Regions from separate parts of the Paracoccus qomolangmaensis genome, predicted to be linked through region 3. Evidence: riboswitches for the same ligand, from Rfam matches in the RefSeq annotation. Region 3 holds a riboswitch; each other region holds the start of a gene.

Region 1 (7,672 bases), 1.4 Mb from region 3:
GACAACGCTGTTGCCGAGAGCTTCTTCAACCTGCTCAAGCGCGAACGGATCAGGCGCAGGACCTACCGGACCCGCGAAGACGCAAGGCAGGACGTGTTCGATTATATCGAGATGTTCTATAACCCGAAGCGCAAACATGCGAGAAACGGAATGCTGTCGCCCGCAGAGTTCGAGCGACGGCAGATGATGAGACGGGAAGGCGTCTAAGAAACTCGAGGCTATTCACTCGTCGGTCGGGAAGGAACCCCGCGTCTTGATCGTTTTCCGGATCACGCGGTTCAGGCTCTCGATGGCATTCGTCGTGTAGATGATCTTGCGGATCGCCGGATCGAAGCCGAAGAACGGGATCACTTCCTGCCAAGCCCTGCGCCAGGCCGGGGCGATGGACGGGTATTTCCCAGCCCATTTTTCCTCGAAGGCGTCGAGTTCGGCCTCGGCCATATCGGCCGTCGGGGCGCTGTAAATCCGGCGCAGATCGGCGGCCACGCCCTTGCGGTCCTTCCAGGAACAGAAGTTCAGGGAATGGCGCACCAGATGCATCGAGCCATGGGAACGCCACTGGTCCGAGTGACCATGGCGAGGGCAGGTCTGGACCATGGCGTTCGGGAAGGCCGCGCTGATCGCCTCGGGGAAACCCTTCAGCCCGTCCACGACCGCGATCAGGACGTCCTGCGTGCCCCGGTTCTTCAGCTCGTTCATCACCGAGAGCCAGAACTTGGCGCCTTCATTTTCGGCGACCCACAGGCCCAGAACCTCGCGCAGGCCGTCTCGAGTGACGCCGAGGGCGACATACACGGCCTTGTTCTTCACCGTCCGGCTGTCGGCATCGCGGATCTTCACCCGCAGGGCGTCGAAGATCACGATCGGATACATCCGCTCCAACGCCCGGCTCTGCCATTCCCGGACCTCGTCCAGGACGGCGTCAGTGACGCGGCTGATCAGGTCGGGCGAGACCTTCAGGCCATAGAGATCGAGCAGATGGGCCTGGATATCCCGGACTGTCAGCCCGGCCGCGTAGAGTCCGATGATCTTGCCATCCATCCCGTCGATTCCGGGTCTGGCCCTTCTTCACCAGTTCCGGTTCGAAGCTGCTGTCGCGGTCGCGGGGCACCGCAACCGGCATCTCGCCGTCCTGCCCCTTCAGCACCTTGGTCGAGGCGCCATTCCGGCGGATGCTCTGACCCGGAGGGGCTTCCTTGCCATCTTCATAGCCAAGATGCGCCGTCAGCTCCGCGCCCAGCATCCGCTCCATCAGCTTGATCTTCAACTCTTTCATCAGCCCGCTGTCGCCGAGCAGGTCCTCAGGGCGCTTTACTCCCTTCAGCAGTTCGTCCAGCAGTTCCTTGGAAATCGTCATGCATGCTTCCTTTCGAAGAAGCATGGACCGGATCTCTCATACACAGAAGATCTGACACTCTCATGGAAAGCACCATGAAGGGCACCAGCACATGCGCCAGTCCGACATAGACCATCAGCTCTGTATCGACGATGCGCAGCGGGCGCGCCACCAGGCCCCACTCGACGAGCCAGTTGTTGATGAGGCCCCTGCGGGCGAACAGCACGGTCCAGCCGAAGGTGCGCATGATGATGGATGTCAACAGTGGCGCGATCAGGCAGAAAACGATGACCGTGTTCCAGCGGCCGTCCGCGACCGGCTCCGCCACCTCGCCGGGCAGGATGTTCGCCGTGCCGAGGAATTCGGAGACGAAGCGCGTGCGCGGCTGTTCGTAGACCTCGATCGGCGTTCCGATCTGCACCACGCGCCGGGTCGACATCACGGCGATGCGATCGCTCATGGTCAGCGCCTCTTCCTGGTTGTGGGTGACGAGGATGGCGGTGATCCCCAGCTTCTTCTGAATCTCGCGCAACTCGAACTGCATGCTTTCACGCAGGCTCTTGTCGAGCGCGCCGAGCGGCTCCTCGAGCAGCAGAATCGCCGGATCGGTCACGAGCGAGCGCGCCAGCGCGACGCGCTGCTGCTGGCCGCCGGAAAGCTGGTGTGGACCTGTCCCAGTTCCGTTCCGGTCTTCAAAGAGCGATGCTCGCCAAAATGGAGACCGAATATGGCAGTGACACACAGCGACGAGTTCAAGCGCGATGCGGTCCGGTGTCCGACGAGGAGGCGGCTGACCCCGAGAAACGTCACCAAAGCCGGGCAATGGTATCGTGCCGACCGGCACGACTGCGCGCTGTCCTCTCAAGGCGCAATGCCTGCCCCGGGGCGCGCCATCCCGCCGGGTGTGCATATCGTGACAAACCACGCGGCCATCCTGCGCGCTCGACGCAAATGCCTGTCCGTAGCGCGCCTTTCCCATGGTCGGCCGGCCGCTGGCGGTCAACTCCGCCGAGGCGCGCTTCGCGCCCTATTCGGCCGGCTGAACACGGGTCTGCCGCGCCAGCCGGATGAAGCCTGCGACGTGATCGGTGGCCTCGTCGCCGCGCCGGATGCCCAGATGGATCGACTTCGGCAGCCCGTCGCCGATCCGCACGGCACGGATCGGGCGATCGGTGCCTTGCCATGAAGCAGCCGGTCGGGGATGGCGCCGCCCTTTGCCCTGCTGCCCGCGATCCTGCCAGCCTATGAGCGGGTGTCGCGCAAGCTGGCCGAGGCGGGCGCGATATGGGGCCAGATCAACGAGCCGGCGCTGGTCACCGACCTGTCGGACGCACAGCGCCGGGCTTTCGCCGCCGCCTATCAGGCGCTGCATCGGGCGGGGCCGAAACTGCTGGTCGCCCGCTATTGCGGAATGGCCGCTTTCCTGGTGCCCCTCGCACCGGAAATGGGTGATCGCTGCGGCAGGTCTCTTGACTCGCGGATCGCCGTTCGGGCCTGCCTTCCCGGACGCGGGCGACCAGTGGCGTCGTCGGCCGTCGCTCACCGCTTACAGGTGCGGGGGCAGCCCCGGCCTTGTCCCTGCCGCGATGGGCAACAAAGCGGCCTGTGCCGACCAGACGAAGCGATCGCATCCGCGTCATCCCTGCGACTCCAGCAAGCGGCGCAGTTGCGTCGTGACCCGTTCGGGTTCATCCCGATAGCTGAAAAACTGGCTGTAACGGCCCTCGCGGTCGAACAGCATCACAGAGGCGCTGTGATCCATCGAATAGCCGCCGTCTTTCAGCGGCACCTTCCGGGCGGAGATCCTGAAGGCCATCAGCGCCTTGGCGGTCTCCTCGACCGATCCGGTCACGCCCGTGGCACCGGGCAGCCACGAGACGTAATCGCGCAGCACCTCCGGCGTATCGCGTTCGGGGTCAACGGTGACGAACCAGACCTTCAGCCCGTCGGCGAGGGGGCCGAGGTCGTCCTTCCAGCCCATGATCTCGCCCATGGTGGTCGGGCAGACGTCGGGACAATGGGTGAAGCCGAAAAAGACCAGCGAGGGCTGGCCCTTCAGGCTGGCTTCGGTAAAGGGCTGGCCCTCGGTCGTCTCCAGCCGATAGTCGCCTTGCCCCAGATCGACGGCGGCCAGCGTCTCCTGTGGGTCGGGAGGGGCGGGAAGAAACAGCCGGGTCGCCGCCAGGCCCGTCAGCAGGACCAGCCCCCACAAGGCGATGCGCAGAATGCGCAGGGTCTTTCGCGGCATCCCCCGAGGAGCCTGCCTGGCAGGCGTTGCGCGCCCGCCCCGCTTCGCCGTCTCAGTCCTCTTCGACATGAGGCACCCCGTCGAATGGCGCGAAAGCCTTTCCCTGTTCGGGCGGCGGTTTCGCCTGGGCCTCATGCGCCGCAGGGCCGTGACGCGCGGAATGGGCGGGGGCGGCGTGATCCCTGTCCGCCCGGCCGCGCGCATGGATGCCGAGGATGTCGAAGCGAACCGGCACGTCGCCGGCCTTTTCGAAATGCAGCACCATGTCCAGCGTGTCGCCCTCGACCAGCGGCTCGGTCAGGCCGACCAGCATCAGATGCATACCGGCAGGGGCCATCGTCACCGCCGCCCCCGCCGGGATCGGCAGGCCATCGGGAAGCTCACGCATGGTCATCACGCCGTCCTTCTCGGCCGTCTCGTGCATCTGGACCGCCTTGCCGACAGGGGCCGTCACCGAGACCAGCCGGTCATCCGTCGCGCCGTGATTTGTGACCGTCAGATAGGCCCCGCCCACCGGCGCGCGCGGCGGCGTGGCGCGGGCGAAGGCCCCCGAGACCGTCAGGTCGCCCGCCTGCACCTCGGCATGGGCGGCATGGGCGGGAAGGGCCAGCGCGGGCAGGGCCGCCAGAACCGTGCCCAGCATCAGGTTGCGCAGAAAATGCTTCATGCCGTTCGTCCTTTCAGTCGATGTCGAGCGTGCCGCCCAGCGTCGCCATCTGAAACCGCGACAGCCGGATTTCGACCTCGACGGTCCAGGTGCCGGGCAGCGGCAGAACAAGGTCGGGAACCAGCCAAACGCCTTCGTCGCCCTTCCTCGCGGCGGCTGGCCGGGTCATGGGCTCGATCCCGCGTTCGGGCATCGACAGGCTCAGGGTGACGGCAAGCGGCTGGAGGGGCGCCATGTCGCCATCCGTGACCTGGATCTCGACCGAGACGGGACCGGCGGCGCCGGGGGTCACGATCAGGTTGGCCATGGCCTGGTCCGAATGCAGATGCCCGTAGGCCGCCGGCATCGCGGCATGGGCCTGGGCCAGCGCGCGGGGCGGCGGGGTAAAGCGCCAGCCCGCCGTCAGCCCAAGGATCGCCAGCGCCAGCAGCAGCTCCGCCGCGATGGACCGGCGCATCGCCTTTCCGGCGGCGCCGTCGCCCGCCAGCGCCGGTGCCGTCAGCGTCCAGCGGTTGAAACCCGCCAGCGCGAAGATCGCGGCCAGCAGGGTCAGCTTGGCGGCAAGGATAAAGCCGTAAGGCGTCAGCCATTGCGCCGGATCGCGGCCCAGTTGCACCACGGCCAGCGCAAGGCCCGAACCCAGCAGCAGGATCACCGCGAAGGGGATCGCGGCCGAGAACCGGCGCAGCCCTGCGGCCCCTTCGCGCAGCGACAGCGCCAGCGGGATCAGCGCGCCGATCCAGAAGCACAGCGCCGCCAGATGCAGAAAGACCATCGGCCGGGTCATCCAGCGCGGTTGGGCCGTGCCCGCGTGACCGCTGGCGGCATGGGACGCGGCCAGCAGCGCCAGCGCGATCCAGGCCAGTCCGCGGAACCGCAGCGACAGCAGGGCCAGCGCCGCCGCCGCCATCGCCAGGGCCACGCTGGGGCCGAAGCTGGTGCCCCAGGCGGCCGCCCAGGGGGCGGCGGTGAACAGCGCGCCAAGGCCCAGCCCCAGCGCGTCCAGCCCGTGCAGGCCCAGATAGGCCGGGGCCGCGACGAACCCGGCCCAGGCCGCCAGCCCGACCGGCCGCCGGGCTTTGCCGGACAGGCCCGCCACCGCGCCGAACAGCGCGCCGCCGACGCCCAGAACCAGCCCCGAGGTCATCGCAAAGCGCGCCAGCCAGATCGCGGCGCGGACGGCGGGATCGCCCTGCGGCGCCGCAGCCGCCGCGCCGGTCACCACCCCCACCGAGAACACCAGCGCCCCGGCAATCGGATGCCCGTCATCCGAGGCCACCCGCCAGGACAGGACATGCGTGCCTTGACCCAGTGGGGGCAGGGGAATGACCAGTTCCTGCGCGCCGGGCACCCGATCCGTCAGGTCGCTTTCCGTCCCGTCCGGCGCGATCAGGCGGATCGCCAGCGGCGCGACGGCTTCGTTGAAGGTCAGGCTGGCCGATTCCGGCGCCGTGCCCAGCAGGGCGTTGTCGGCGGGGGCCGTGGATTGCAGCACCGCATGGGCATGGACCGCCCCGGCCATTGTCAGCAGCAGGATCTGGACCAGCGCAAGGATCTGCAGGCGGAACGGTCGGGTCATGGCGATCTCCGGCTGGGGCGGGGGCCGCGGGTCGCGCCCCCCGCCATGGCATCATGGGGTCAGTGCGCGGCGCCTTCGATCAGCTTCAGGCGGGGTGCGGGCATGTCGGCGTCGGGGTTGCCGGTGGTGTCGATCCAGGCCTCTTCCCCATTGGCGCATTCCTGCACGGCCGGGAACCAGAAGGTCGAGCCGGGTTCCAGATCCTTGCCGAAGCTGCCCCGGAAGACGAATTCGTCGTAGAACTCGTTCGGCAGATTGCCGCCGGACCAGACGATTTCCTTCACGCCTTCGGTGAGGGTGGCGCCGTGATTCTCGAAGGGTTTTTCGTAGGCGCCCTTGACCACCTCCAGAGTCCAGCCCGGTTTGGGCATCGGCTTGACGTTATAGAAACCTTCGGGGATCTGGACGCGCACCGTATGGGTGGCCTGATCGCCGCAGCCATGCGGCACGCGCAGCACGGCCTTGTAGGTCGAGCCGACGGGGGCCTGTTGCACTTCCAGCGTGGCATGGGCCAGCACCGGCGAGGCGAGCGTGGCAAGCGTCATGGCAAGGACGGTTTTGCGGAACATGATGTCTCTCATTCGTTGGATGGGGTTGTCGGTGTTGCGCGCGCGCCGGCAAGGGGACGGCCAGCGCGGTCGCGAAGCCGATGGTGACGGGCCGGTCGGCAAGGCGCGCGACCGAGCGCGGCAAAGCATGGCTCGGGAAACGGGAATGGCAGGGAAACCCGCCGCGCCCCGCTGGGGCCCCGCTGGGGGCTGCGGCGGGCGGATGGGTTCGGGCCAGCCGAAAAACCCGCGCTCAGGTTCGTGCCGGAGGTGCTCTTGGCTGTCTCGGCAGCCATGCCTGCGCCGCCACCAGCGGCGCCCGGTCCTGCGGGATCACGACATCATGCGACAGTGGCAGAAGGTCGGCCAAGGCGAAGGGCGGGGGTGGCAGGGCGATTTCGCTTTTGCCGATGCCCTGCGCGGGACAGACCGGGGGCGGGTGGTCGGGCCGGTCCTGGTCCTGCGCAAGGGTGACGCAGATCGACCAGGCGCCAGAGATCTCGTGGCCCGCCTTTGCCATCTCGCGCAAAAGCCCGGCTGCCTGATGAAGGGGCGCAAACAGCGACAGCATCCACAACGCCAGCACGGCCAAGGCCATGCCGATCTCGCAGCCGACCGTTCTGCCTGTGCGGGTATGCGGCATGTGTCCCCCCTTTCGCCGAAGCTTATGACGCCGGACCGTCAAGAACAACGCCGCGGGAATGCGGGTGGACATCATGCCGCAAGGCGCTTGCTGGAATGCCGTAGCCGCCTGTCAGAACAGGCCAAGCCCCTCGACCGCCAGAAGGGCAACGACCATCCCGGCCAGCAGTTCGAACCCCGCCGCCACAGCGCGCAGGGCGGCGGATTCGGCCACACCCGCCAGTGCGCCGCTGCGCAGGAAGGTTCCCATGACCGCGACCAGAAGGGTCAGGCAGGCGGTGCCGGCCGCCATCGCGAAGGCGCCTGCGATCCCGGCGGCCAGGATGTTCATCTGCCATGTCAGCACCAGAAGCAGGATCGCGCCGCTGCACGGGCGGATGGCGATCGCCAGGATGACCGAGGCGAGTTCCCGCCAGCTGGTCGCCGCGTCGATCGCTTGGGGCGAGGGCGCGTGGGCATGGCCGCAGCTTGCGCAAAAGGCGTGGTCGCCGTGGCCGTGATGCGGGTGACCCGCAGCGGCCACACGATGATGAGACGACGCGAGGGCTGTCGCCAGGGCCAGGCCGCGCCGCGCGCCGCGAAAGGCCAGCCACAGCCCGATCAGCAGAATCGAGATCAGGCTGAACTGCGTCAGCGTCGTTTCGGCCAATGC
Region 2 (7,672 bases), 1.3 Mb from region 3:
CGGCGATGCGGCCCAGCCGGGCCATCAGCTCCTGCCCCTGGTCGGTCAGTTCCAGCGCCACCAGCCGCTGGTCGCCCTCATGTCCCGACTTGCGCAAATGGCCCGCCGCCTCCAGCCGCGTGGCGGCGCGGCTGACGATGGACTTGTCCAGATTCACCCGCGCGGTGATGTCGCGCACGCTGACCGGGCCTGATTGCGACAGATGCGCCAGGACGCGCCATTCGGGGATCGTCAGCCCCGCCTCGGCCTCGTAGCGCGCGGCGAAGCGGCGGCTGACCTGGGCCGCGGCCACCGCCAGGCGATAGGGAAGAAAGGCGTCCAGATCGAAGCTCATCGGCCAAAATCAGCAGAAATCCGTTGCAGCCGCAATAACATTCCGGGCGCGGTCGAAAGGCGGTTGACATCGTTGCACTTGCAACATTATATTCGTTGCAAAGACAACGATTCTAGGGAGGAGTCCGGATGACCCGTCACGACCTGCCCCAGGGCATGATCCGCGCCGCCGCGACCACAGGCCCGCATGAGGGCTATATGCCCGGCTTCGGCAATGATTTCGAAACCGAGGCGCTGCCGGGCGCCCTGCCCCAGGGCCAGAACTCGCCCCAGAAATGCGCATACGGGCTTTACGCCGAACAGCTGTCCGGCACCGCCTTCACCGCCCCGCGCGGCCAGAACGAACGCACCTGGTGTTATCGCATCCGCCCCTCGGTCCATCACACGGGGCGGTTCAAGCCGGTGGACGTGCCCTATTGGAAGACCGCGCCGAATCTGCGCGACGACATCGTCAGCCTGGGCCAGTATCGCTGGGATCCGATCCCGGTGCCGGACCAGGATCTGACCTGGATCACCGGGATGCGCACCATCACCACGGCGGGCGACGTGAACATCCAGGTCGGCATGGCGTCCCATGTCTATCTGGTCACGCAGTCCATGCGGGACGACTATTTCTTCTCGGCCGACAGCGAGCTGCTGGTGGTGCCGCAGGAGGGTCGGCTGCGCTTTTGCACCGAACTGGGCGTGATCGACCTGGAGCCGAAGGAGATCGCCATCATCCCGCGCGGCCTCGTCTATCGCGTCGAGGTGCTGGAAGGCCCGGCCCGCGGCTTCGTCTGCGAGAATTACGGCCAGAAGTTCGACCTGCCGGGCCGCGGCCCCATCGGCGCCAACTGCCTGGCGAACCCCCGCGATTTCAAATGCCCGGTCGCGGCCTTCGAGGATCGCGAGACCCGATCCCGTGTCGTCATCAAATGGTGCGGCCGGTTCCACGAGACCTGGATCGACCATTCGCCGCTGGACGTGGTGGCCTGGCACGGCAATTACTGCGCCTATAAATACGACCTGCGCACCTATTCGCCCGTGGGCGCGATCCTGTTCGACCATCCCGACCCGTCGATCTTCACCGTGCTGACCGCGCCTTCGGGACAGGAGGGGACGGCGAACATCGACTTCGTGCTGTTCCGGGAGCGCTGGATGGTGGCCGAGCATAGCTTCCGCCCGCCCTGGTATCACAAGAACATCATGTCCGAACTGATGGGCAATATCTATGGTGTCTATGACGCCAAGCCCCAGGGCTTCGCGCCGGGCGGCATCAGCCTGCACAACTGCATGTTGCCGCACGGTCCCGACCGCGACGCCTTCGAGGGGGCCAGCAATGCCGAGTTGAGGCCCGAGAAGCTGGACAACACCATGTCCTTCATGTTCGAGACCCGCTTTCCCCAGCACCTGACCGAATTCGCCGCCAAGGAGGCGCCGATGCAGCAGGAATACATGGAGGTCTGGCAGCGCCTGGAGAAGAAGTTCGACGGCACGCCTGGGCTGAAGTGACGCGCCCCAAGGCTGGGGGGTTTCACACCCCCCAGGCCCCCCGTGGGATATTTCGACCAAAGTGAAAAAGGAGGCCGGTGATGGCCCTGATCCGGTCCTGGGTGGACAGCGCCAATCGCGAGGACTGCCCCTTTCCCCTGAACAACCTGCCCTATGGGGTGTTCTCCGCGTCGGGCGATGCGCCGCGCTGCGGCGTGGCTATCGGCGATATGATCCTCGATCTGGCGGGTTGCGAGGCGCGGGGCCTGCTGGATGCGGGCGGGACGTTTTCGCAACCGTCGCTCAACGGCTTCATGGCGCTTGGCCGGGCCCGCTGGGACGCGGTGCGGGCGCGGCTGACCGAGTTGCTGGCCGAAGGCGCCGAGGGCGACCTGCCGCTGGTCGCCATGGCTGACGCGCGGATGCACCTGCCGATCCGGGTGACGGAATATACCGACTTCTACGCCTCGAAGAACCATGCCTTCAACGTGGGCGTGCTGTTCCGGGGGCCGGATAACGCGCTGCCCGCGCAATGGACGCATATGCCCATCGGCTATAACGGCCGGGCGTCGTCGGTCGTGGTCTCGGGCACGCCGATCCGCCGACCCATGGGGCAGCTGAAGGGCGAGGCCGGCCCGGAATGGGCACCCTGCCGCCGCCTGGATCTGGAGCTTGAACTGGGCGCCGTCCTGGGCGCCGACAGCACCATGGGCCAGCGTGTCGGCGTGGAACAGGCCGAGGCGATGATCTTCGGCTATGTGCTGCTGAACGACTGGTCGGCGCGCGACGTGCAGGCCTGGGAATACCAGCCGCTGGGACCGTTCCAGTCCAAGGCGCTTGGCACCACCATCGGCGCCTGGGTGGTGACGCAGGCCGCGCTGGAGCCGTTCCGCAGCCCCGGCGCCGAGCGGCTGAACCCGCTGCTGCCCTATCTGGCCGAGGAGCGGCCCGGCCTTTACGACCTGAAGATCGGCTGGTCGATGAACGGCCAGGTCATGGCGCGCACCAATTACAACGTCATGTATTATTCCAGCGCCCAGCAGCTGGCGCATCACACGTCCTCGGGCTGCCCGATGCGGGTGGGGGATCTGCTGGGATCGGGCACCATCAGCGGGCCGTCCCCCGACCAGACCGGCGCGCTGCTGGAGATGACCCAGGGCGGCAAGACCCCGGTCACGGTCAATGGCGCGCCCCGCACCTTTATCGAGGATGGCGACGAGATCGCGCTGTTCGCCGAGGCGCGAGGCGACGGCTATCACATCGGCTTCGGCCCCTGCACCGGCACCATCCTGCCCGCCCGGCCATGACCGTGGTGCTGCACGACTACTGGCGGTCCTCCGCATCCTATCGGGTGCGGATCGCGCTGAACCTGAAGGGGATCGCCCATGACCGGGTGGCGGTCGATCTGGTGGCGGGCGCGCAGCGCGACCCCGCCCATCTGGCGCGGAACCCGCAGGGGCTGGTGCCGGTGCTGGAAATCGACGGGCTGCGCCTGACCCAGTCGCTGGCGATCATCGAATACCTGGACGAGACGCGGCCCGGCCCCCGGCTGCTGCCCGCCGACCCGGCGGGCCGCGCCCGCGTCCGCGCCCTCGCCCAGGCCATCGCCTGCGAGATCCACCCGCTGGCCAATCTGCGTGTGCTGAAGCGGGTCGAGGCGCTGGCCGGGGCAGAGGCCCGCGCAGCCTGGAACCGCGACACCATCGCCACGGGCCTGGAGGCGGTCGAGGCGATGCTGGCCCAGGGCCCGGACGGCCTCTTCTGCCATGGCGACCAGCCGGGCACGGCCGACTGCGTCCTGATCCCGCAGCTTTACAACGCCAATCGCTGGGGCGTGGCCTTCGACCACCTGCCCCGCATCGCCGCCGTCGCGGAACGCTGCGCCGGCCTGCCCGCCTTCGCGGCGGCTCATCCCGACGCCTATGGGCCGGTTGCCGGGTCTGTCGCAAAGTAAAGGCGGGTCCGCCTTGCCGCCGATAGCGACACCCGACGTCTGCGAGGGGGCCGACACCTTTTCTGTCGGCTGCCGCGCCGGACCTATCGGCCTGATCGAAATCTCGAAGGCGATCCGGCTGCGCGGCGGTCTTCATCGCGACCTCGCTTGACTTGGGGGACGGTTCGTGGCTTGGCTGGCGGTGCTGGTTCCTGCCTGTGGCAGGCGAAGAGGGAATGCGCCAGGCCATCGGCCCAAGCGCAGCCGCCCCCGCGACCGTGACCGGAGAGGATGTCCACCGCCACTGGCCCATCGGGCCGGGAAGGCAGGACAGCCGCCAGGGCCAGTCCCTGACATCCGCAAGCCGGGAGACCTGCCAGCAACCGCCCCGAAGGGGCCGTGAAACGCGCGCGACCGGGGTGATGTCGTTGCCGGATGGTCCTGGCCCGTGGCCGACGACCCTTTGGCCCGTCCATCCCGCCGCCACAAGGCATCTGGCCGGAGGGGCCGTGGCTGAGACATATGAACTGGTGGTTTGCACCACCTGCCGCCTTCCGGGGGCCGACCCCCAGGCCGAACGCGACGGTCGACGCCTGTCCGATGCCCTGGCCGCGGCCGGGATCGACCATCGGCGGCAGGAATGCCTGTCCGCCTGCGCACGCGGCTGCGCCGTGGTGCTGCGTGGGGCAGGACGCTGGACCTATGTGCAGGGCGCGCTGGATCCGGACCGCGACCTGGACGACCTGATCGCCATGATCCGCGCCTATGCCGCGACCGAGGACGGCGTCGTGCCCTGGCGCGACCGCCCCGCCGTCATCCGCAAGAACACCATTGCCCGCATCCCGCCGCAGGAGGCCTGAATGTCGCTCGAAAAAACCCCCGTCACCATCGTCACCGGATTCCTGGGGGCGGGAAAGACCACGCTGATCCGGCACCTGCTGCACCATCCCGGCGGGCGGCGGCTGGCGGTCCTGGTCAACGAATTCGGCGACGTGGGCGTGGACGGCGACCTGATCCGCGACTGCGCCGACGCCAACTGCCCCGAGGCGAATATCGTCGAACTGACCAACGGCTGCATCTGCTGCACGGTTGCCGACGAATTCATCCCCTCGATCCAGCGGCTGATGGCGATGGATCCGCGCCCCGATCACATCCTCATCGAGACCTCTGGCCTGGCGCTGCCCAAGCCGCTGCTGAAGGCCTTCGACTGGCCCGACCTGCGCTCGCGCATCACCATCGACGGCGTGATCGCCGTGGCCGATGCGGAAGCCGTGGCGGCGGGCCGGTTCGCCCCCGATCCTGCCCGTCCCGGCAATACCCATGCGGGCGACGGCGCGGATGCCGACCACGAGACGCCGCTGTCCGAGGTCTTCGAGGATCAGATCGCCTGCGCCGACCTGGTGCTGCTGTCCAAGCCCGACCTGGCAGGCGCGGACGGGCTGGCCCGCGCCCGCCAGGTGATCGAGGCCGAGGCCCCCCGGCCCCTGCCCATGCTGCCCCTGGCCGAAGGCGTCATCGACGCCCGCGTGGTCCTGGGCCTGGGCGCGGCGGCCGAGGACGGGCTGGACGCCCGCCCCTCGCACCATGACGGGGCCGGGGATCACGACCACGACGATTTCGACACCATCGTCGTGGATCTGCCGGAACAGGCCGATCCCGATGCGCTGGCGGACAGGATCCAGGCGCTGGCCAGCCGCCGGAACATCCTGCGCGTCAAGGGCCATGTCGCGGTCGCGGGCAAGCCCCTGCGGCTGCTGGTGCAGGCGGTGGGGCCGCGCGTCCGCCATCAGTTCGACCGCCTCTGGGGCGACCGGCCCCGGCGCGGACGGCTGGTGGTGATCGCCGAAAAGGGCGATATCGACCGCGCCGCCATCGAAGCCGCGCTGTCCTGACATGCATGTCCTGTTCCGCGAGATCCACGGGCTGGAGGAAGGGGCCGCGCCGCGCGATCTGGGGCAGACGCCCGCGGATCTGGTGGTGCTGTCCTTTTCCGACAGCGACCTGGGGGCCTTCGCGGCGGGATGGCACCGAGGGCGGGCCTCGCTGCCCTCGCTGCGGCTGGCGAACCTGGCGGGGCTGACGCATCCGTTGTCGGTCGATACCTATGTCGACCGCACCCTGTCGCGGGCCAGGGGCATCCTGGTCCGGCTGATCGGCGGGGCGTCCTGGTGGTCCTATGGAGTGGAACAGCTGTCGCGGCTGGCCCGGCGGAACGGCATCGCCCTGGCCTTCCTGCCCGCCGACGGCCGACCGGATCAGGCGCTGGACCAGGCCTCGAACCTGCCGCCATCCACGTTGCGGCGTCTGGCCGCGCTGTGCGATGCGGGCGGAGAGGTCGCGGCGCAGGCGGCGCTGGCCCAGCTTGCGCTGGCCTCGGGGCTGTATGCGGGGCCGGTGGCGGGGTCGAAGGCGCTGCCGCCCTTCGGGTTCTGGCATCCCGGCACGGGTCCGTCGGACGGTCCCCCCGGCGGGGACGCGCCCCTGGTGGCGATCCCCTTCTATCGCGCCTGGCTGGCGGCGGCCGATACCGACGGGATCGCCGCCCTGATCGCCGCTTTCGACGCGCGGGGCTTCCGCGCCACCGGCCTGTTCCTGCCCAGCCTCAAGGACCGGGCGGCGGCCGACTGGCTGCGCGCCACGCTGCCCGGCCTTGCCCCGGCCGCCATCGTCAACGCCACCGCCTTTTCGGCGCGCTCGGACAAGGGATCGCCGCTGGACGCCGTGGGCGCGCCGGTCTTCCAGGTGATCCATGCGACCAGCGATCGCCGCGCCTGGGCCGGATCGGATCGCGGCCTGTCGCCATCCGACCTGGCGATGCACATCGCCCTGCCCGAGGTCGACGGGCGGATCGGCGCCGGGGCGATCTCGTTCAAGGACGCCGCCGCCTGGAATTGCGACCTGCAATTCGCCCGCGCCCGGCACCGCGCCGATCCGGCCCAGGTCGCCGCCGCCGTGGACCGGGTGGCGGGCTGGCACCGGCTGGCCGCACCCGCGACCGCGCCCGCCCGGCGGTGCGTCGCCCTGATCCTGTCCACCTATCCCGGCAAGGCGCATCGGATGGCCCATGCGGTCGGCCTGGACGCCATCGCCTCGGCCCAGGCGATGCTGGCCGATCTGGGACAGGACGCGGGCGCCGCGCCGCTGGAACAGGCGCTTGCGACCGGCCGCATCCGCTGGCCGCTGGGGGAATACCGGCTGGCCCTGTCCCGCCGCCTGCCGCAATCCCTGCGCCAGACCCTGCACGCGGCCCATGGCGCGCCCGAGGATGACGCGGCGGTCGAAGACGGCGCCTTCGCCTTTGCCGCGATCCGGCGCGGCACCGCCCTGATCGCGCTGCAACCCGAACGCGGCCAGCCCGCCGACCACGAGGGCGAATACCACGACACCACCCGCACCCCGCGCCACGCCTATGTCGCCTTCTACCTGTGGCTTCAGGACCAGGCCGACGCCCTGGTCCATATCGGCGCGCATGGCACGCTGGAATGGCTGCCCGGCAAGGCCGCCGCGCTGTCGCCCACCTGCTGGCCCCAGGCCCTGACCGGGGCGCTGCCGGTGATCTATCCCTTCATCGTCAACGATCCGGGCGAGGCGGCGCAGGCCCGTCGCAGGCTGGGCGCGGTGACGCTGGGCCACCTGCCGCCGCCGCTTGCGCCTTCGGGCACGCCCGCGCCGTTCCTGCGCCTGGAACGGCTGCTGGACGAATATTCCCTGGCCGACGGCATGGACGCCCCCCGCCAGGCCCGGCTGGTCGCCGCCATCCGGGCCGAGGCGCAATCGGCCGGGGTCGAGGACGACCTGGGCATCCCCGGCCATGCCAGCCCGGCCGAGGCGATTCCGCTGATCGACCGCTTCGTCTGCGACGTGAAGGATTCGCAATTCGCCGAAGGTCTGCATGTCTGGGGGCGCGGCACGCCCGATGGCCGGGGCTTCACGGGC
Region 3 (7,672 bases):
CGGTGGCGACCAGCCATGTCGACCTGTGGGCGACCGAGGGCGTTCTGGATCTGGCGCGCCGCGAAAAGGCGCAGGTGCTGGTGGTGATGAACCGCGTGCGCCCGCATACCCGCCTGTCGGCCGAGGTCGCGCAGAAGGCCGCCGAACTGGGGGCCGAGGTGGCCGAGACGCAGGTGTCGAACCGGGTGCTGTATGCCGAAACCCTGGGCCAGGGCGCGGGCGCCATGGAACGCGCGCGCAGCGGCCCGGCGCGGGACGAAATCGCCGCGCTGACGGACGAGGTGCTGGCGGCCATCGGCTAGACCGGCAGGATCGCCGGGCCGTCCGGCGTATCGACCCGGCGCACGGTGATGCCGAAGGCGCGGCGCAGCAGGTCGTCGCGCAGCACCGCATCGGCGGGACCGTCGGCCAGCACCTGCCCGTCCCAGATCAGCACCAGCCGCGTGCAGAACCGCGCCGCCAGACCCAGGTCGTGGATCGAGGCCAGCACCGTCCGCCCTTCCGCCGCCAGATCGCGGAACAGCCGCAGGCAGGCCAGTTGCTGCGCCGGATCCAGCCCCGCGATGGGTTCGTCCGCGATCAGCAGAGGCGTGTCCTGCGCCAGGGCGCGGGCGATCAGCGCGCGGTTCTGCTCGCCCCCCGACAGGCGCAGGGCGGTGCGCTTGCGGAACGCCTGTAACCCCATGCGGGCGATGGCTTCGTCGATGGCCGCGCGGTCGGCGGTGCCCCGTCCGCCGCCGGGCCAGGGAATGCGGCCAAGCGCCACCAGATCCTGAACGCTGAGGGGCCAGGCGATCTCGCGCGACTGCGGCAGATAGGCGGCGTGGCGGGCGCGCGCGCCGGGCGTCATGGCGGCCAGGGTGGATGCGCCGGTGAAGGGGATCAGGCCAAGCGCGGCCTCCATCAGCGTGGATTTCCCGGCGCCGTTGGGACCGATCAGGCCGACGAACTCGGCCCGTTTCAGGGCCAGAGAGACGCCGTGCAGCACCGGGCGGCCGCGGCGCGTGACGGTCAGGCCGGACAGACGCAGGACCATCAGACGCGCCCTCCGCTGCGGGTTTTCCAGATCAGGTGCAGGAACAGCGGCGCGCCGACGATGGCGGTCAGCACGCCCAGCTTCAGGTCGCGGTCGGGCACGATCAGCCGCACGGCGATGTCGGCCCCCAGCAGCAGCGCCGCCCCGCCAAGCGCCGAGGCGGGCAGCAGGGCGGATGGCCGCGCGTCCACGAAAGGCCGCAGGATATGCGGGACGACCAGCCCGATGAAGCCGATGGCCCCGGCCACGGCCGTCGCCGGGCCGACGATCAGCGCCGTGCCCGCGACCAGCCGCCAGCGCAGCGCGGCGGCGGACACGCCCATCGCCTGGGCCGCGGCCTCGCCCAGGGTCAGGGCGTCCAGGGCGCGGCGGGTGGACAGGATCAGCGCGGCGCCAAGGACCATGGGCGGCAGGGCCAGCCAGACATGCAGCATGGACCGGTCGGCCAGCGATCCCATCAGCCAGAAGACGATCTCGTTCGCGGCATAGGGGTTGGGCGACAGGTTCAGCGCCAGTGCCGTGCCCGCGCCCGCAAGCGCCGAAATGGCGACCCCCGCCAGGATCAGCGTGACCGAGCCTCCGCGCGGCCCGGCCAGCGCCACCAGCAGGCTGACGCCGACCGCCGCCCCCGCAAGCGCGGCCAGCGGCAGGGCCAGCACCGCCGCCATCGACAGCCCGGTCTGGATCGCCAGCACCGCCCCAAGCGCCGCCATCCCCGAGACGCCGATCAGCGCGGGTTCGGCCAGCGGGTTGCGCAGATAGCCTTGCAGGGCGGCGCCCGTCAGGCCCAGCCCGGCGCCCACCGCGATCCCCAGGATCGCGCGGGGCAGGCGGATTTCGCGCATCACGATGGGCAGCGGGCCATCGCCGCCCAGGACCAGGGCGCGCAGCGAGTCCGTCACCGGCAATCCCGCGGGCCCGGTCAGCAGCGAGGCCAGGAACAGCGCGGCCACCAGGCCGGACAGGAAGACGAACAGCCCCCTCATCGCAGCGACCGGATGGCCTGGACGATGAAGGGCGTGCCGCAGACCCAGTCGCGGTCGGTCACCTGCCCCTCGGCCGGGGCGATGGCGGACAGGGCGGGATGATCCAGGATCGCCTCGCCCCGCGACTGGCCGGGCCATTTCGCGCCGGTGATCAGCCGGTCGGGACGGGTCATCACCAGCAGCTCCATCGGCAGGGGGGTGGTCGTCGCGATGCCGTAATCGCCCGCCACATTGTCATAGCCCGCCGCGTCCAGGATCGTCCCGGCCAGCGTCGCGCGGCCCGAGGTGAAGCCGTTCGCGTAATACAGCGCCGCGCGGCCCCGGCGGTCGGGGCTGCGCGCCTGGGCCAGGTCGGCGTCGAAGCGGTCCAGAAGATCGCGCGCGGCCTGTTGGCGGCCCAGCAGATCGCCCATGCGAAGGATTTCCGCGCGGACCGCGTCAAGGCTTTCGGCGGGGGGCAGGGTCTCGACCCGGATGCCCAGGCGGCGCAGCATCGCCACGGTCGCGGCGGCGGTGAAGGTGCCGGCGATCACCAGATCGGGCCGCATCAGATAGATTTCCTCGGCCCGGCCGGTGTTCTTCGCGTAATCCGCCGCCCGATCCGCCATCGGCGACATGCGCGGATCCCCCGCCAGGTCGCTGACGGAGATCAGCTGCCCCGGCGCGGCCAGCAGCATCGCCAGCTGGTCGCTGCACAGGTTCATCGACACCACGCGCCGCGGCGCCGCCTGCGCGGGCAGGACGGCGGCGATCAGGGCCGCCGCCGCAAGAAGGACGCTAGAACGACGCACGCAGCCCCGCATAGATCGCCCGGCCCGATGTGCCATAACCGCTGACCCACTGGTAATCCTCGTCAAGGACGTTTTCCAGCCGCAGATAGGCGGTGGCGTCGTCGCGGATGGAGTGGCTGACCAGCAGGTCCACGGTGGTGAAATCGTCCATGTCGTTCGGACGGCCGGCGACGTGTTGCACCTGGATGCCCGCCGTGGTGCCGGTGGCAAACACCGTCTCGGCCCCCAGGTTCAGCACGCGTTCGGGCACCTTGGCCCATTCCGAGTCGACCTGGTTGTCGATGAAGGTATAGCTGGCGGTCAGCGCATGGCCCGCGCCAAAGACATAGCGGCCGTCCAGTTCGACGCCCCGGCGGCGGGCGGTGCCCGGCACCTGGTTATAGCCGTCGTCCGACCAGTCGGCGGTGCCGCGATCATCCCAGCCGATCAGGTTGTTCGCCCGCAGCCAGAACGCGGTCGCGCGCAGATGGCTGTCGCCCCATTGCTTTTCCACGCCGATCTCGTGCGTGCGGCTTTCCTCTCGTTCCAGCGAGGCGTTGCCATAGGGGCCGAACAGTTCGTAAAGCGAGGGCGCGCGGAAGCCGTTGCCCAGGGCCGCGCGGAACAGCAGGTCGTCGGTCGCGCGCCAGACCGCCGTCACCCGGCCCGAGGTGAAGCCGCCGAAGCGCGAATGATCGTCGCGCCGAAGCGATGTCGTCACGTCGATCCGGTCGCCAAGCGCCGTGGTCGTTTCCACGAAAACGCCGTTCAGGCGGGCATCGCCGTTGCCTTCGGCTTCCTCTTTTTCCGTGTCGGCGCCGAACACGGCGCGGATGCCCGCGCCCAGGTCGGTCGCGCCCTGCCAGGACAGTTTCGTGCGCGTGCCGACAAAGGGCGAGACGGTGCCGTTCGACCAGCTTTGCCGGTCGATGCGGTAACGCGTCAGGGCGATCTCGTGATCGACGGTGCCGGTCTGGAACTGCGCGAAGCCGCGCAGGCCATAGCTTTCGCGGTCGTTATAGTCGTCGCCTGGCGTGCCAGCCACATCGCCGTTGAAGTCGTCGAAATCGCCGCTGCTGTCTTCCCAGAAGCCGTTGAAGCCGATGGTCGCGCCGTTTTCCAGCGCATAGGCGGAATAGAAGGACAGGCGCGTCGCCTCGTAGCCGTCATCCTCGAAATTGCCGTTCTGTTCGTCGCGGGCGGAAAAGCCGTCGCTGCGGATATGGCTGACCTGGAAGGCCAGGTCCGCATCCGCGCGGCGCAGCGTCGCGCCATAGCTGGCGGTCAGGGTGTCGAAGCTGCCTGCCTCGATCCCGAAATGGTGGTGCAGGCCGTCCTGCGTCGGGCGCAGGGATTGCAGCGACAGCACGCCCGCCACCGCGCGCGAGCCGTACAGCGCCGATTGCGCGCCGCGCAGCAATTCGGCCCGGTTCACCGACTGGCCGATCATCCCGCCGATGTCATAGGATGGCTGGCCCGCCGCGGGATCCGCAACCTCGATCCCGTCGATCACGACGGGCAGGTATTGCGCCGGGGCGCCGCGCAGGATCAGCGATCCGGTGGTGCCCAGCGGCCCGTATTGGCGCAGGGTGACGCCCGGCAGCCGCGACAGGCTGCGGGCCAGGGGCTGGCCTGCGCGATCGGCCAGGTCTTCGGCGCCCAGCACGGAGACGGAACTGCCCGACCGGCTCAGGTCGGTGGCCTCGCGGTTGGCGGTCAGGGTGATGTCGTCCAGGACGATGGCGTCGGGGGCGGCATCCTGCGCGGCGGCGGGCAGGGCCGTGGTCAGGGCCAAGGCGGCGGTCAGGGTCAGGACAATGGGTCTTGCGGTCACGAATGACATCCTTCCAGGAACCCCGGCCAGGGGCCAGGGCGCGATGCGGTTGGTCTGGCAGGTTTTGGCCCGCCGGACAGCGACACCACCACGACGGAAGTTTCCGTTTCCGGCGCGCCCCTCGCACGCCGTCAGGGTGATCGCGTTCGGCAGGTCTCCTGACTTGCGGGTCAAGGCTTGGCCGGGCCTTCCCGGTCCCTCTGGGACCAGTGGCGTTGTCCGGCCCGGCTCTCCGCTGACAGTTGCGGGGGCAGTCGCGGATTTTCACCGCGTTCCCTTTTAACCGGGTTTGAGGCCCGGAACCGAGGCATCGCTGCCATAGCCCAGGGACCGGCGCGCAGGCAAGCGCAATCAGCCCAGCGAGGCCACCCAGTCCGGCACCGTCCGGCTGGCGGGCCCGGTGATGCGGCGGTGGAAGTCGCGCGCATTGGCGCTGGCATCCAGGTTCAGTTCCACGCATTCGACGCCGCGCCGCCGGACATGTTGGGCAAAGCCCGCCGCCGGATAGACATTGCCCGAGGTGCCGATGGCCGCGAACAGCTCGGCGCTTTCCAGCGCGTCCCAGATGCGTTCCATGTGATAGGGCATTTCCCCGAACCAGACGATGTCGGGCCGGGTTGCGGGGCGGGCGCAGGCGGGGCAGGGGTCGGCGGGGGACATGACCGGCGGCGCGGGCCAGCGATATCCGCAGGCCGCGCACAGCGCGCCGGTCAGGCTGCCGTGCATGTGGATCACGTCCGGGCTGCCCGCGCGTTCGTGCAGGTCGTCGACATTCTGCGTGACCAGCGTCAGGTCGTGCCGCCGCGCCAGATCGGCCAGGGCCAGATGCGCCGGATTGGGCTGCGCCGCCGCCGCCGCCGCGCGGCGCATGTTGTAGAAGCGATGCACCAGGTCGGGATCGGCGGCAAAGCCTTCGGGCGTCGCCACGTCCTCGACCCGGTGGTTTTCCCACAAGCCGTCGCTGGCGCGGAAGGTCGCCAGCCCGCTTTCGGCGGAAATGCCCGCGCCGGTCAGGACGGTGATACGCAATGCAGGCTTACCGGCAATAAGCCTCGGCCTGGGACGCGAACCGCTTGTAGCGTGCCCAGAAGGCGTTGTCGGCGTTGGATTTCGACATCCGGACCTCTTGCGCCTCGTGCGGGTCGCGGAAGAAGGAGGCGGCGCGGCGTTGGTCGGACCGCGACAGGGTCTGGTTCGCGACCTGCTGGATGCAGCCGCATAGCGGCGCATTGCCGCGCGCGCGGTCGGACCGGACGCAGGCGCTGTCGATGGGACCGGCGACGGCCAGCGGCGCGGTCATCATGATGGCCGCGGCCGCAATGACGATGCGGTTGAGCATGAACTGTCTCCTCGGTTTGCCTTGTCTGCGAGGGCGGGTGCCGGTTGTCCCGGTCTGTAACGGCCCGTCCGTCCGCGACGGTATCAGAAAGGGCCCGCCCGCTCAATCGGGCGCTGTGCGGCGCCTTCGCCTGCGGCGTCAAGGCGTTGCGTCTGTCAGGCGGGGCCGACCTCGTATCCGGCGCCGCGAATCGCCTGTGCCGCGCGGTCGGCGTCCAGCCCGTCCACCGCGACGGTCTTCTGCGCCAGATCGACCGTGGCGCGGCCGCCCGCCTCGGCGATGGCGGCTTCGATGGCGGCCTTGCAATGGCCGCAGGTCATGTCGGGAACGGTGAAGGTCATGGCAATCCTTTCGGGGGTTTGACAAGCTGGCGCCAGCATGGTCCTGCATGACGGCGACGGCAAGACGGGGGATGCGATGATCGAGGCCATCGGACTGGATGCCGACGACACCCTGTGGGAAAACGAGACGTTCTTCCGCGTGACCGAAGGCGAATTCGTGGCGCTGCTGGGCGATCATGCCGAAGGCGCCGACATCGCCAGCCGCCTGCTGGACGTGGAACGCGCGAACCTGGCCCGTTACGGCTTCGGCATCAAGGGCTTCATGCTGTCGATGGTCCAGACCGCCATCGAACTGACCGACGGGCGCATCGACGGGTGCGCCATCGGCCGGATCCTGGAACTGGGGCAAGAGATGCTGGCCCATCCGGTCGATCTGCTGCCGGGCGTTGCGCAGGCGCTGGACGCGCTGAACGGGCGGCGGCTGATCCTGATCACCAAGGGCGACCTGATCGACCAGGAACGCAAGATCGCCGCATCCGGGCTGGCAGACCGCTTCGAGGCCGTCGAGATCCTCGCCGACAAGTCCCCCGAGACCTATTCTCGCATCCTGTTTCGCGCCGGTGTCGCGCCCGACCGCTTCGTGATGGTCGGCAATTCGATGAAAAGCGACGTGCTGCCGGTCGTGACCTTGGGCGGGCACGGCGTCTTCATCCCCCATGACCTGACCTGGGCCGTCGAACAGGCCGAGGCGCCCGATCATCCCCGTGCGCACCGGCTGGAGACCATCGCCGATCTGCCCGCCCTGATCGACCGGCTGGAGTCCCGCCATGCATAACCTGCGCGCCGCCCTGCTGATGGTCCTGGCGATGGGCGCCTTCGCGGCCGAGGACGCGCTGCTGAAGGGCCTGTCGGGCGGCATCCCCACCGGGCAACTGCTGGCCATGCTGGGGTTTTCCGGCATGGTCGTGTTCGGCCTGTGGATCGCCCTTGGCGGCGAGGGGCTGCACCCGCGCATCCTGCTGCGCCCGCAGGTGGCGCTTCGCAACCTGTGCGAGGGGGTCTGCGCCATCACCTTCGTGACCGCGCTTGCCACGGGCGATCTGTCCATCGCCTCGGCCATCCTTCAGGCCCAGCCGCTGCTGATGACGCTGGGCGCGGCGCTGTTTCTGGGCGAACGGGTCGGCTGGCGCCGCTGGTGCTCCATCGCGGTGGGCTTCTGCGGGGTGCTGCTGATCGTGAAGCCGGGCACCGCGTCCTTCGAGATGAGCTCGATCTTCGCGGTGATCGCGGTGATGACGCTGGCTGTGCGCGACCTGATCACCCGGCGCCTGCCGCCCGAGGTGGGGTCGGGCCTGCTGTCCGCGGGGGCCTTCGGGTCGATGGGCATCGCCGGGCTGGTGCTGCTGGTCCTGGGCGGACAGTCGCC
Region 4 (7,672 bases), 1.3 Mb from region 3:
GTGGTCGGGAAGGTCCACCAGGCGCAGCAAATAATGGTGCTGCCCCTGGCCCCTGAAATCCGCAAGCTGCTGGCGGCCGATGGACAGGAACACCCGGCGCGGCGGGCCGTCCAGGGCGCGCGCCGCCGCCGCCATGTCGGCGACCTCCATCCAGTCGTCGCCCGGACCGGGCCGCCAGGCGGGCCGCTCCAGCGCCAGCAGCGGCACGTCGGTCAGCGCGCTTGCGGCCACCGCATTGCGGCTGATCCGCGCGGCAAAGGGATGGGTCGCATCGACGATCCGGGCGATACCGTTCGCCCGCAGCCAGCCGGCCAGCCCCGCGGCCCCGCCGAACCCGCCCACCCGCACCGGCACCGGCTGCGGGCGGGGCGACTGGACCCGGCCCGCATAGGACAGGATCGCGGCCATGCCCCGCCCGGCCATCGCCGCGGCAAGGCGGCTGGCCTCGGTCGTGCCGCCAAGGATCAGGGTCGTCATGGCTGAATGGCTGTCCATCATCGGTATCGGCGAGGATGGCTTGGACAGCCTGTCCGCCGCAAGCCGCAATGCGCTGCGATCGGCGACGGCGGTGTTCGGCGGGCCGCGCCATCTGGCGATGATCGACCATCCCGACCGCCGGCCCTGGCCGGTGCCCTTTTCCATCGCCCCGGTGCTGGCCCTGCGCGGGCAGCCGGTGGCGGTCCTCGCATCCGGCGATCCGTTCTGGCACGGCGCGGGCGGCGGGCTGGCGGCCGCCCTGTCGCCCGGCGAATGGCGGGCCTTTCCCGCGCCCTCGGTCTTTTCGCTAGCCGCCGCACGGATGGGCTGGCGGATCGAGGATACGCTGTGCCTGGGCCTGCACGCCGCGCCGATGGCGGGGCTGCGCCCGCATCTTGCGCCGGGCCGCCGCGCGATCCTGACGCTGCGCGACGGCGCGGCGGCGGGCGCGTTGGCCCGCTGGCTGGCGGCCGAGGGGTTCGGGGACAGCGCCCTGACGGTCATGGAACATCTGGGCGGCGCGCGCGAACGGATCCGCCACGCCCGCGCCGATGCCCTGGCCCCGGCCGATATCGCCGCCCTTGTCACCGTCGCCCTGACGGTCCGGGGCGGGGGCCGGGTCATGCCCCGCGGCTCGGGCCTGGCCGACGACTGGTTCGACCATGACGGCCAGATCACCAGGCGGCCGGTCCGCGCCCTGGCGCTGTCGGCCCTGGCGCCGCGTCCGGGCGAGATGCTGTGGGACATCGGCGCCGGGTCGGGATCGGTCGGGATCGAATGGCTGTTGGCCGATCCGTCCAGCCGGGCCATCGCGATCGAGCGGGACGCGGCACGGGCCGAACGGGCGCGCCGGAACGCCGACCGGCTGGGCGTGGGGCGGCTGGCGATCCGGGCGGGCAACGCCCTGGACCTGCTGGACGGCCTGCCGCCGCCCGATGCCGTCTTTGTCGGCGGCGGCGGCGACGATGCCCTGCTGGCCGCGCTGTGGAACCGCCTGCCAGCGGGGTGCCGCCTTGTCGCCCATGCCGTGACCCTGGAAACCGAGGCGCTGCTGGCCGCCTGGCACCGTGCCAGGGGCGGCGGCCTGCTGCGGATCGAACTGTCCGAGGCCGCGCCCCTGGGGCGCAGGCGGGGCTGGAAGGCAAGCTATCCGGTCGTGCAATGGAGTGTGACGCGATGAGACATGCGGGCGTCGGATTTCGCAGCGGGGCCACGCCGGCCTCGGTCCGCGATGCGCTGCGCCGGGCCGGAGGCGGCGGGCTGACGCGGATCGCCATTCCGGCGGTCAAGGCGGCTGATCCGCTGGCGGCCGAACTGGCCGCCTCCGGCCTGGCCCTGACCCTGGTCGCGCCCGAGGCGCTGGCCCGGACCGCCACGCCCACACAAAGCCCGCTGTCGCTGCGAACCCACGGCACCGGCAGCGTCGCCGAAGCCTGCGCGCTGATCGCCGCCGGGCCGGGCGCGCATCTGCGGGCGCCCCGCACCGTCAGCCAGGACCGCATGGCCACCGCCGCCGTCGCGGAAGGAGTCGATCCATGACCGTCCATTTCATCGGCGCCGGTCCCGGCGCGCCCGACCTGCTGACGCTGCGCGGGCGCGACCTGATCGCGGCATCGCCCGTCTGCCTTTATGCGGGATCGCTGATCCCCCCGGCGCTGCTGGCCCATTGCCCGCCCGGCTGCCGGATCGTCGACACCGCGCCGCTGGATCTGGACGCCATCCTGGCCGAGATCGCGGCGGCGCATGAACGGGGCCTCGACGTGGCGCGGTTGCATTCGGGCGACCTGTCGGTCTGGTCGGCCATGGGCGAGCAGTTGCGCCGCCTGCGCGCGGCGGGGATCCCTTATACGGTGACGCCGGGCGTGCCGTCCTTTGCCGCCGCCGCCGCCGCCTTGGGCGCGGAACTGACCCTGCCGGGCCTTGCGCAAAGCGTGGTGCTGACCCGCATGGCGGGCCGCGCCTCGGCCATGCCGCAGGGCGAAAGCCTTGCCGCCTTCGCCGCGACCGGCGCGACCCTGGCGCTGCACCTGTCGATCCACCGGCTGGCCCGGATCGCCGCCGAACTGATCCCTCATTACGGCGCCGATTGCCCCGTGGCCGTCGCCTGGCGGGCAAGCTGGCCCGACCAGCGGCTGGTGCGCGGCACCCTGGCCGACATCGCCGCGCAGGTCGGCGACGGCATGGAGCGCACCGCCCTGATCCTGGTCGGCCGCGCCCTGGCGCAACAGGGATTCGACGACAGCCGCCTGTATTCCGCCGATTACGACCGGCGCTTTCGCGGCGGGCGCGGCGACGCGGTGGCGCCATGAGCGGGGGGCTGATCGTCTCGGCCGCGCGGTCCGGCAGCGGCAAGACCACGGTGATGCTGGGCCTGCTGCGCTGCCTGACCGAGGACGGAGTGACCGTGCAGCCCTACAAATGCGGGCCGGACTATATCGACCCGGCCTTTCACCGCGCGGCCTGCGGGCGGGCGTCCTTCAACCTGGACAGCTGGGCGATGCCCAGGGGCCTGCTGGCGACACAGCTGGCGCGGGCGGACGGCTTCGCCCTGGCCGAGGGGTCGATGGGCCTGTTCGACGGCGTGGCGGCGGATGGCGAGACCGGCAACGGCGCCAGCGCCGACATCGCCGCGCTGACCGGTTGGCCGGTGCTGCTGGTGCTGGATGTCTCGGGCCAGGCGCAGACGGCGGCGGCGCTGGCCCTGGGGATGGCGCGGTTCCGCGACGACGTGCGGGTGGCGGGGGTGATCCTGAACCGCGTCGCCTCGGCCCGCCACGAACGGCTGTGCCGCCTGGCCTTCCAGGCGCGGGGCATCCCCGTCCTTGGCGCGCTGCCCCGGCGGGGCGACCTGACCATCCCGGAACGGCATCTGGGCCTGGTGCAGGCGGCGGAACACCCGGATCTGGAAACCGCGATCCGCGCCTATGCGGCCTTCCTGCGCGCCCATGTCGACCTGGACGCCATCCGGGCCGCGGCGCGGGGCCGTGCCGGGCCCGCGACCGGCGGACGTCCGATGCCCCCGCCCGGCCAGCGGATCGCGCTGGCGCAGGACCAGGCGTTTTCCTTTGTCTATCCGCATCTTCTGGACAGCTGGCTGCGGCAGGGGGCCGAGGTGCTTGCGTTCTCTCCGCTGGCCGATCAGCCGCCGCCGCCGGACGCGGATGTCTGCTGGCTGCCGGGCGGCTATCCCGAACTGCATGCCGGGCGGATCGCGGGCGCGGCCCGGTTCCTGGACGGGCTGCGCCGCTTCGCGGCCACCCGTCCGGTGCATGGCGAATGCGGCGGCTACATGGTGCTGGGCCGGGCGCTGATCGACGCGGGCGGGACCAGCCATCCGATGGCCGGGCTGCTGGGGCTTGTCACCAGCTATGAACAGCGGCGGATGCATCTGGGTTACCGGCTGGCGCGGCTGTCGGACCCGATGCCGGGCCTGCCCGCCGGGACGCGATTGCGGGGGCACGAGTTCCATTATTCGACCATCCTCGACCAGCCGGACGATCCCCTGGCCCAGGTGACGGATGCCGACGGCGCGGCGGTGGCCGAGACCGGATCGCGGCGCGGCCGCGTCACCGGCACGTTCTTCCACCTGATCGCGCAGGCCGCATGACCCGCGTCTTCGTCTGCGCCGAATGTCCGGGCGGGGCGGACAGGCTGGCGGCGGTCCGCGCCGCGCTTGACGGAGCCGCCTGCACGGTCCGCGCGTCGGGCTGCCTGTCGGGCTGCCGCAGCGGCGGGTCCGTGGCGGTCAGGGCGCCGGGGCGGATGGCCTATCTGTTCGGGCCGGTGGACGGCGGCGACCGGGGCGGGCTGCGCCGGTTCCTGGATCTCTACCACGCCGCGCCGGGCGGAGAGATCCGCGACGCCCGCCCGCTGGGTTCGCTGCGCTTCAAGGTTCTGGCGCGCATTCCCGGCGCTTGACCGCCGGCTTCGGCGATGCCAGTCTGCGGCGTGCAAGGTGCAGCCCGCAAGGCTGCGTGGGAACAGGGATCACCAACCCGACCGCCCCCGCGACTGTGAGCAGAGAGCCGATCCGGCACGCCACTGTGGCCCCGCGCCATGGGAAGGCAGGACAAGGCAGCGACCTGCGAGTCAGGAGACCGACCTTGCGCGAAACGCAATCCGCCGTCGGGGATGACGGCAAGGAGGAATGACATGACGACGCTTTCCCGCGCATCGGCCGCGGTTTCCACATCGCTGCGCGACATCTTCATCGTGGCCGCCATCGGCGCGGTGCTGGTCTTCACGGCCGGCCTCGCGCAGTCCGAGACGCTGCACGATGCCGCCCATGACATGCGCCACGCCACCGGCTTTCCCTGCCACTGATGCTGTCGCGTCTTTTGTCCAGCGCCTTGATCGCTGGTGCTGCCGCAGGGCTGATTGCCACCCTGTTGCAGCTGGGTTTTGTCCAGCCCGTCCTGCTGCACGCCGAACTTTACGAGGGGGGCGAGCTGACCCATTTCGCGGCCCCCGGCGACCACCATCACGGCGCGGCGGACAGCGCCCATGACCATGACCGCGCCGAAGGCGCCGCCGCTGCCGCCCATCCCGACATGGGCGGCCTGGACCTGACGCGCGACGGGCTGTCGGTGCTGTTCTCGATCCTGGTCTATGCCGGATATGCGCTGCTGCTGGTGGCCGCCATCGCGCTTGCGGAAAACCGCGGCCACACCGTCACCCCGCGCCAGGGGCTGCTGTGGGGGATCGCGGGCTTTGTCGCGGTGCAGCTTGCGCCCGCCTTCGGCCTGGCCCCGGAACTGCCCGGCATGGCCGCCGCCAACATCACGCAGCGCGAAATCTGGTGGCTGGCCACCGTCGCCCTGTCGGCGGCCGCGCTGTGGCTGATCGCCTTCGGCAAGTCCTGGGCGACATGGGCACCCGCCATCGTCCTGGCCGCCCTGCCTCATCTGGTCGGCGCGCCGCATCCGGCCGAACTGACCGGCCCGACCCCGCCCGAGCTTGCCGCCCAGTTCGCGGGGCGCGCCCTGGGCGTGGGCCTGGTGGCCTGGGTCGCCCTGGGCCTGCTGACGCCCAGCCTATGGTCGCGGGGCCGCGCCTGACCCCTGTCCCGTCCCCCCTAAGCCGGGATCCCGCCGCAGCAGATAGATGTCCATGATCCATCCGTGCCGGTCGCGGGCGGCCTGCCGCGCAGCGACGATGCGCGGTCCTGCCTCTGCCAGCGGGCCTGCCTCGACGATCTGGCCCGGCATTCCGACATATGCGCCCCACCAGATGCGGACCCCTGCGGGATCAAGGGCCTGAAAGCTGTTCATGCCGTCCAGCATCACCACCAGCGTATCGACGCCAGCGGGCCAGCCTTCGTCGCGCAGCCGCCGCCCGGTGGTGACAAGGACGGGCGCGCCGATCTCGTTCAGGGGGATTGCATGGGCCACCGTCAGCACCTGCAACGACATGATCCCCGGCACGACATGGACGGTCACGGCCCGCCGCTTTGCCAGCCGCCCGGCAATGCGCAGCGAACTGTCATAGAGACCCGGATCCCCCCAGATCAGCAGCGCCACCCGCACCGCGCCGGGATGGGCCTCGATCGCCCGGTCCCAGCACCCGGCGATCGCCTCATGCCAGTCCAGCACGCCGCCTTCATACCCGCCCGAGGCATCCCGCACCGGCAGGTCGAATTCCGCCAGGACCGTTTGCGGATTGGTCAGCACCTGATCGCAGATCCGTCGCCGCATCCGGGCCAGTTCGGCCTTCTCCTCGCCCTTGCGGGGAATCAGGATCAGATCGGCCCGGTTGATCGCCGCGACGGCCTCAAGCGTCAGATGCTCGACCCGTCCCATGCCGATGCCGATAAGCCAAAGTTCCATCCCGGAGGCCCCGCCCATGGATCATGCAAGGCGCTTCTGCCCCCGGACCAAGCGGCGGTCAAGCGGCCTTCAGCTGTGCCTTTTTCGATCAGGACGTGTTGGGCGATCCGCCCTCCGCCGCAATCAGCGGAAGCCGAGCGGCCTGCACGGAATGGTAGATGTCCAGTTTGCCGTGGAATCGCCGCCCGACCGGCTTTCCGCCGCCATCCAACCCTGGAAAACTGATGGTCGATCAGGCGGCGGGCGCAATCGAGCGCGCCGTCATCGGGCCTGGCGCGCAATCCCAATGCTGAAGCACCACCCGGCCTAGTTCGAAGGAATGTCCGGGCGTCGTGCCTGCCGGGCGGAACATCGGATTGCCTGAGCCAGATCTCGACCTGGATGTCGGGCCAGGGCCGCCCGGTTCGGTGACGATGGGAAAGACAATCGGCGTGACGATCAGCATGGCCGGGCCATGTGCATGAGCACGGTTCAGGCGGCCGGGGTGCTGAACGTCTCACGCAACGCTATGAATGGCTGTTCGCCTATCCGCGTGCACGGCCCCAGGATCAGAGACGACTCGATCCGGGCAAGAGCCTGGCATCTCGCAGGGTGTTAGCACCAATCCGGTGGTGCTGGACCTTCTGATCTCGGCAGCCCGCGCTAGGGGGATCGCCTGGAAGCAGCAAGCGGCCGGCGGCACCAGCCCGACCGATGCGAGGGTCGTGCATTAGCTGCGGGGCGACGTCGCCACGGGCGTAATCCCGGTGCCGCTGCGCTACAGGCACACGCCGTCCGAGATGGTATTGCTCGCCGACATCCAGGCCTCGATCGACCTGGTCCGCGCATATTGCCGACGCCTGCGTCCGGATACGGATTTCACGCCGGTGTAAGGGCGAAGGCGTCAGGGTTGATAAAGGATTGCCCGGCCGATCTTCGGGAACATCGCAAGCAGGGGACGGTTGTAGGACCGGGTGCCCGTGCTGACGCCGATGCGTGTACGCCGTCTGGATGCCCGGTTTCCCTCCACGATCATCCGAGGACTTCCGATGTTTTATACCGACAACAAGCTGCAATATCCCGTTCGCGTCGACGCCCCGAACCCGCTGTTCGCCCGTGCGCTGCAGCAGGCCATCGGCGGGGTCGAAGGCGAGATCCGCGTGGCGATGCAATATTTCTTCCAGGCCTGCGGCGCGCGCGGCAACCCCAAGTTCCGCGACCTGCTGATGAACACCGCCGCCGAGGAGCTGGGCCATATCGAGATGCTTGCGACCGCCGTCGCGATGAACCTGGATGGCGCGCCCCTGTCGATGCAGGAGGAGATGGCCGCGACCGACCGCGTGGTGGGCGCGGCGATGGGCGGCGTGAACCTGAAGAACCTGCTGTCGTCC

What was found. Region 3 has a riboswitch for cobalamin ahead of PXD02_RS12345 (TonB-dependent receptor plug domain-containing protein). Riboswitches for the same ligand answer to the same signal wherever they lie in the genome.
Region 1: another riboswitch for cobalamin. It lies ahead of PXD02_RS02495 (ATP-binding cassette domain-containing protein); the one in region 3 lies ahead of PXD02_RS12345 (TonB-dependent receptor plug domain-containing protein).
Region 2: another riboswitch for cobalamin. It lies ahead of PXD02_RS02100 (DUF1636 domain-containing protein); the one in region 3 lies ahead of PXD02_RS12345 (TonB-dependent receptor plug domain-containing protein).
Region 4: another riboswitch for cobalamin. It lies ahead of PXD02_RS02025 (CbtB domain-containing protein); the one in region 3 lies ahead of PXD02_RS12345 (TonB-dependent receptor plug domain-containing protein).

Annotation. Positions count from the first base shown of each region.
Region 1 covers NZ_CP119082.1:500,245-507,916, forward strand. Annotated here, with positions in the region: partial or broken gene PXD02_RS02485 (IS3 family transposase) at 1-207, shown strand, start outside; partial or broken gene PXD02_RS02490 (IS256 family transposase) at 226-1,357, opposite strand; gene PXD02_RS02495 (ATP-binding cassette domain-containing protein) at 1,302-2,339, opposite strand; partial or broken gene PXD02_RS16825 (hypothetical protein) at 2,538-2,690, shown strand; cobalamin riboswitch at 2,779-2,958, opposite strand; gene PXD02_RS02505 (SCO family protein) at 2,973-3,584, opposite strand; gene PXD02_RS02510 (copper chaperone PCu(A)C) at 3,637-4,251, opposite strand; gene PXD02_RS02515 (copper resistance CopC/CopD family protein) at 4,265-5,830, opposite strand; gene PXD02_RS02520 (YcnI family copper-binding membrane protein) at 5,890-6,399, opposite strand; gene PXD02_RS02525 (hypothetical protein) at 6,632-7,021, opposite strand; gene PXD02_RS02530 (nickel/cobalt transporter) at 7,133-7,672, opposite strand, start outside.
Region 2 covers NZ_CP119082.1:421,067-428,738, reverse strand. Annotated here, with positions in the region: gene PXD02_RS02120 (MarR family winged helix-turn-helix transcriptional regulator) at 1-334, opposite strand, end outside; gene hmgA (homogentisate 1,2-dioxygenase) at 463-1,824, shown strand; gene fahA (fumarylacetoacetase) at 1,905-3,110, shown strand; gene maiA (maleylacetoacetate isomerase) at 3,107-3,757, shown strand; cobalamin riboswitch at 3,927-4,131, shown strand; gene PXD02_RS02100 (DUF1636 domain-containing protein) at 4,246-4,596, shown strand; gene cobW (cobalamin biosynthesis protein CobW) at 4,597-5,628, shown strand; gene cobN (cobaltochelatase subunit CobN) at 5,630-7,672, shown strand, end outside.
Region 3 covers NZ_CP119082.1:2,364,556-2,372,227, reverse strand. Annotated here, with positions in the region: gene parA (ParA family partition ATPase) at 1-302, shown strand, start outside; gene PXD02_RS12360 (ABC transporter ATP-binding protein) at 299-1,039, opposite strand; gene PXD02_RS12355 (FecCD family ABC transporter permease) at 1,036-2,022, opposite strand; gene PXD02_RS12350 (ABC transporter substrate-binding protein) at 2,019-2,813, opposite strand; gene PXD02_RS12345 (TonB-dependent receptor plug domain-containing protein) at 2,800-4,626, opposite strand; cobalamin riboswitch at 4,758-4,948, opposite strand; gene PXD02_RS12340 (NAD-dependent deacylase) at 4,978-5,655, opposite strand; gene PXD02_RS12335 (hypothetical protein) at 5,663-5,965, opposite strand; gene PXD02_RS12330 (heavy-metal-associated domain-containing protein) at 6,121-6,306, opposite strand; gene PXD02_RS12325 (HAD family hydrolase) at 6,344-7,081, shown strand; gene PXD02_RS12320 (DMT family transporter) at 7,074-7,672, shown strand, end outside.
Region 4 covers NZ_CP119082.1:407,752-415,423, reverse strand. Annotated here, with positions in the region: gene PXD02_RS02055 (cobalt-precorrin-6A reductase) at 1-477, opposite strand, end outside; gene cbiE (precorrin-6y C5,15-methyltransferase (decarboxylating) subunit CbiE) at 476-1,657, shown strand; gene PXD02_RS02045 (cobalamin biosynthesis protein) at 1,654-2,016, shown strand; gene cobM (precorrin-4 C(11)-methyltransferase) at 2,013-2,786, shown strand; gene PXD02_RS02035 (cobyrinic acid a,c-diamide synthase CobB) at 2,783-4,084, shown strand; gene PXD02_RS02030 (DUF1636 family protein) at 4,081-4,395, shown strand; cobalamin riboswitch at 4,414-4,597, shown strand; gene PXD02_RS02025 (CbtB domain-containing protein) at 4,630-4,800, shown strand; gene PXD02_RS02020 (CbtA family protein) at 4,800-5,534, shown strand; gene cobF (precorrin-6A synthase (deacetylating)) at 5,511-6,302, opposite strand; gene PXD02_RS02010 (hypothetical protein) at 6,461-6,595, shown strand; gene PXD02_RS02005 (manganese catalase family protein) at 7,331-7,672, shown strand, end outside.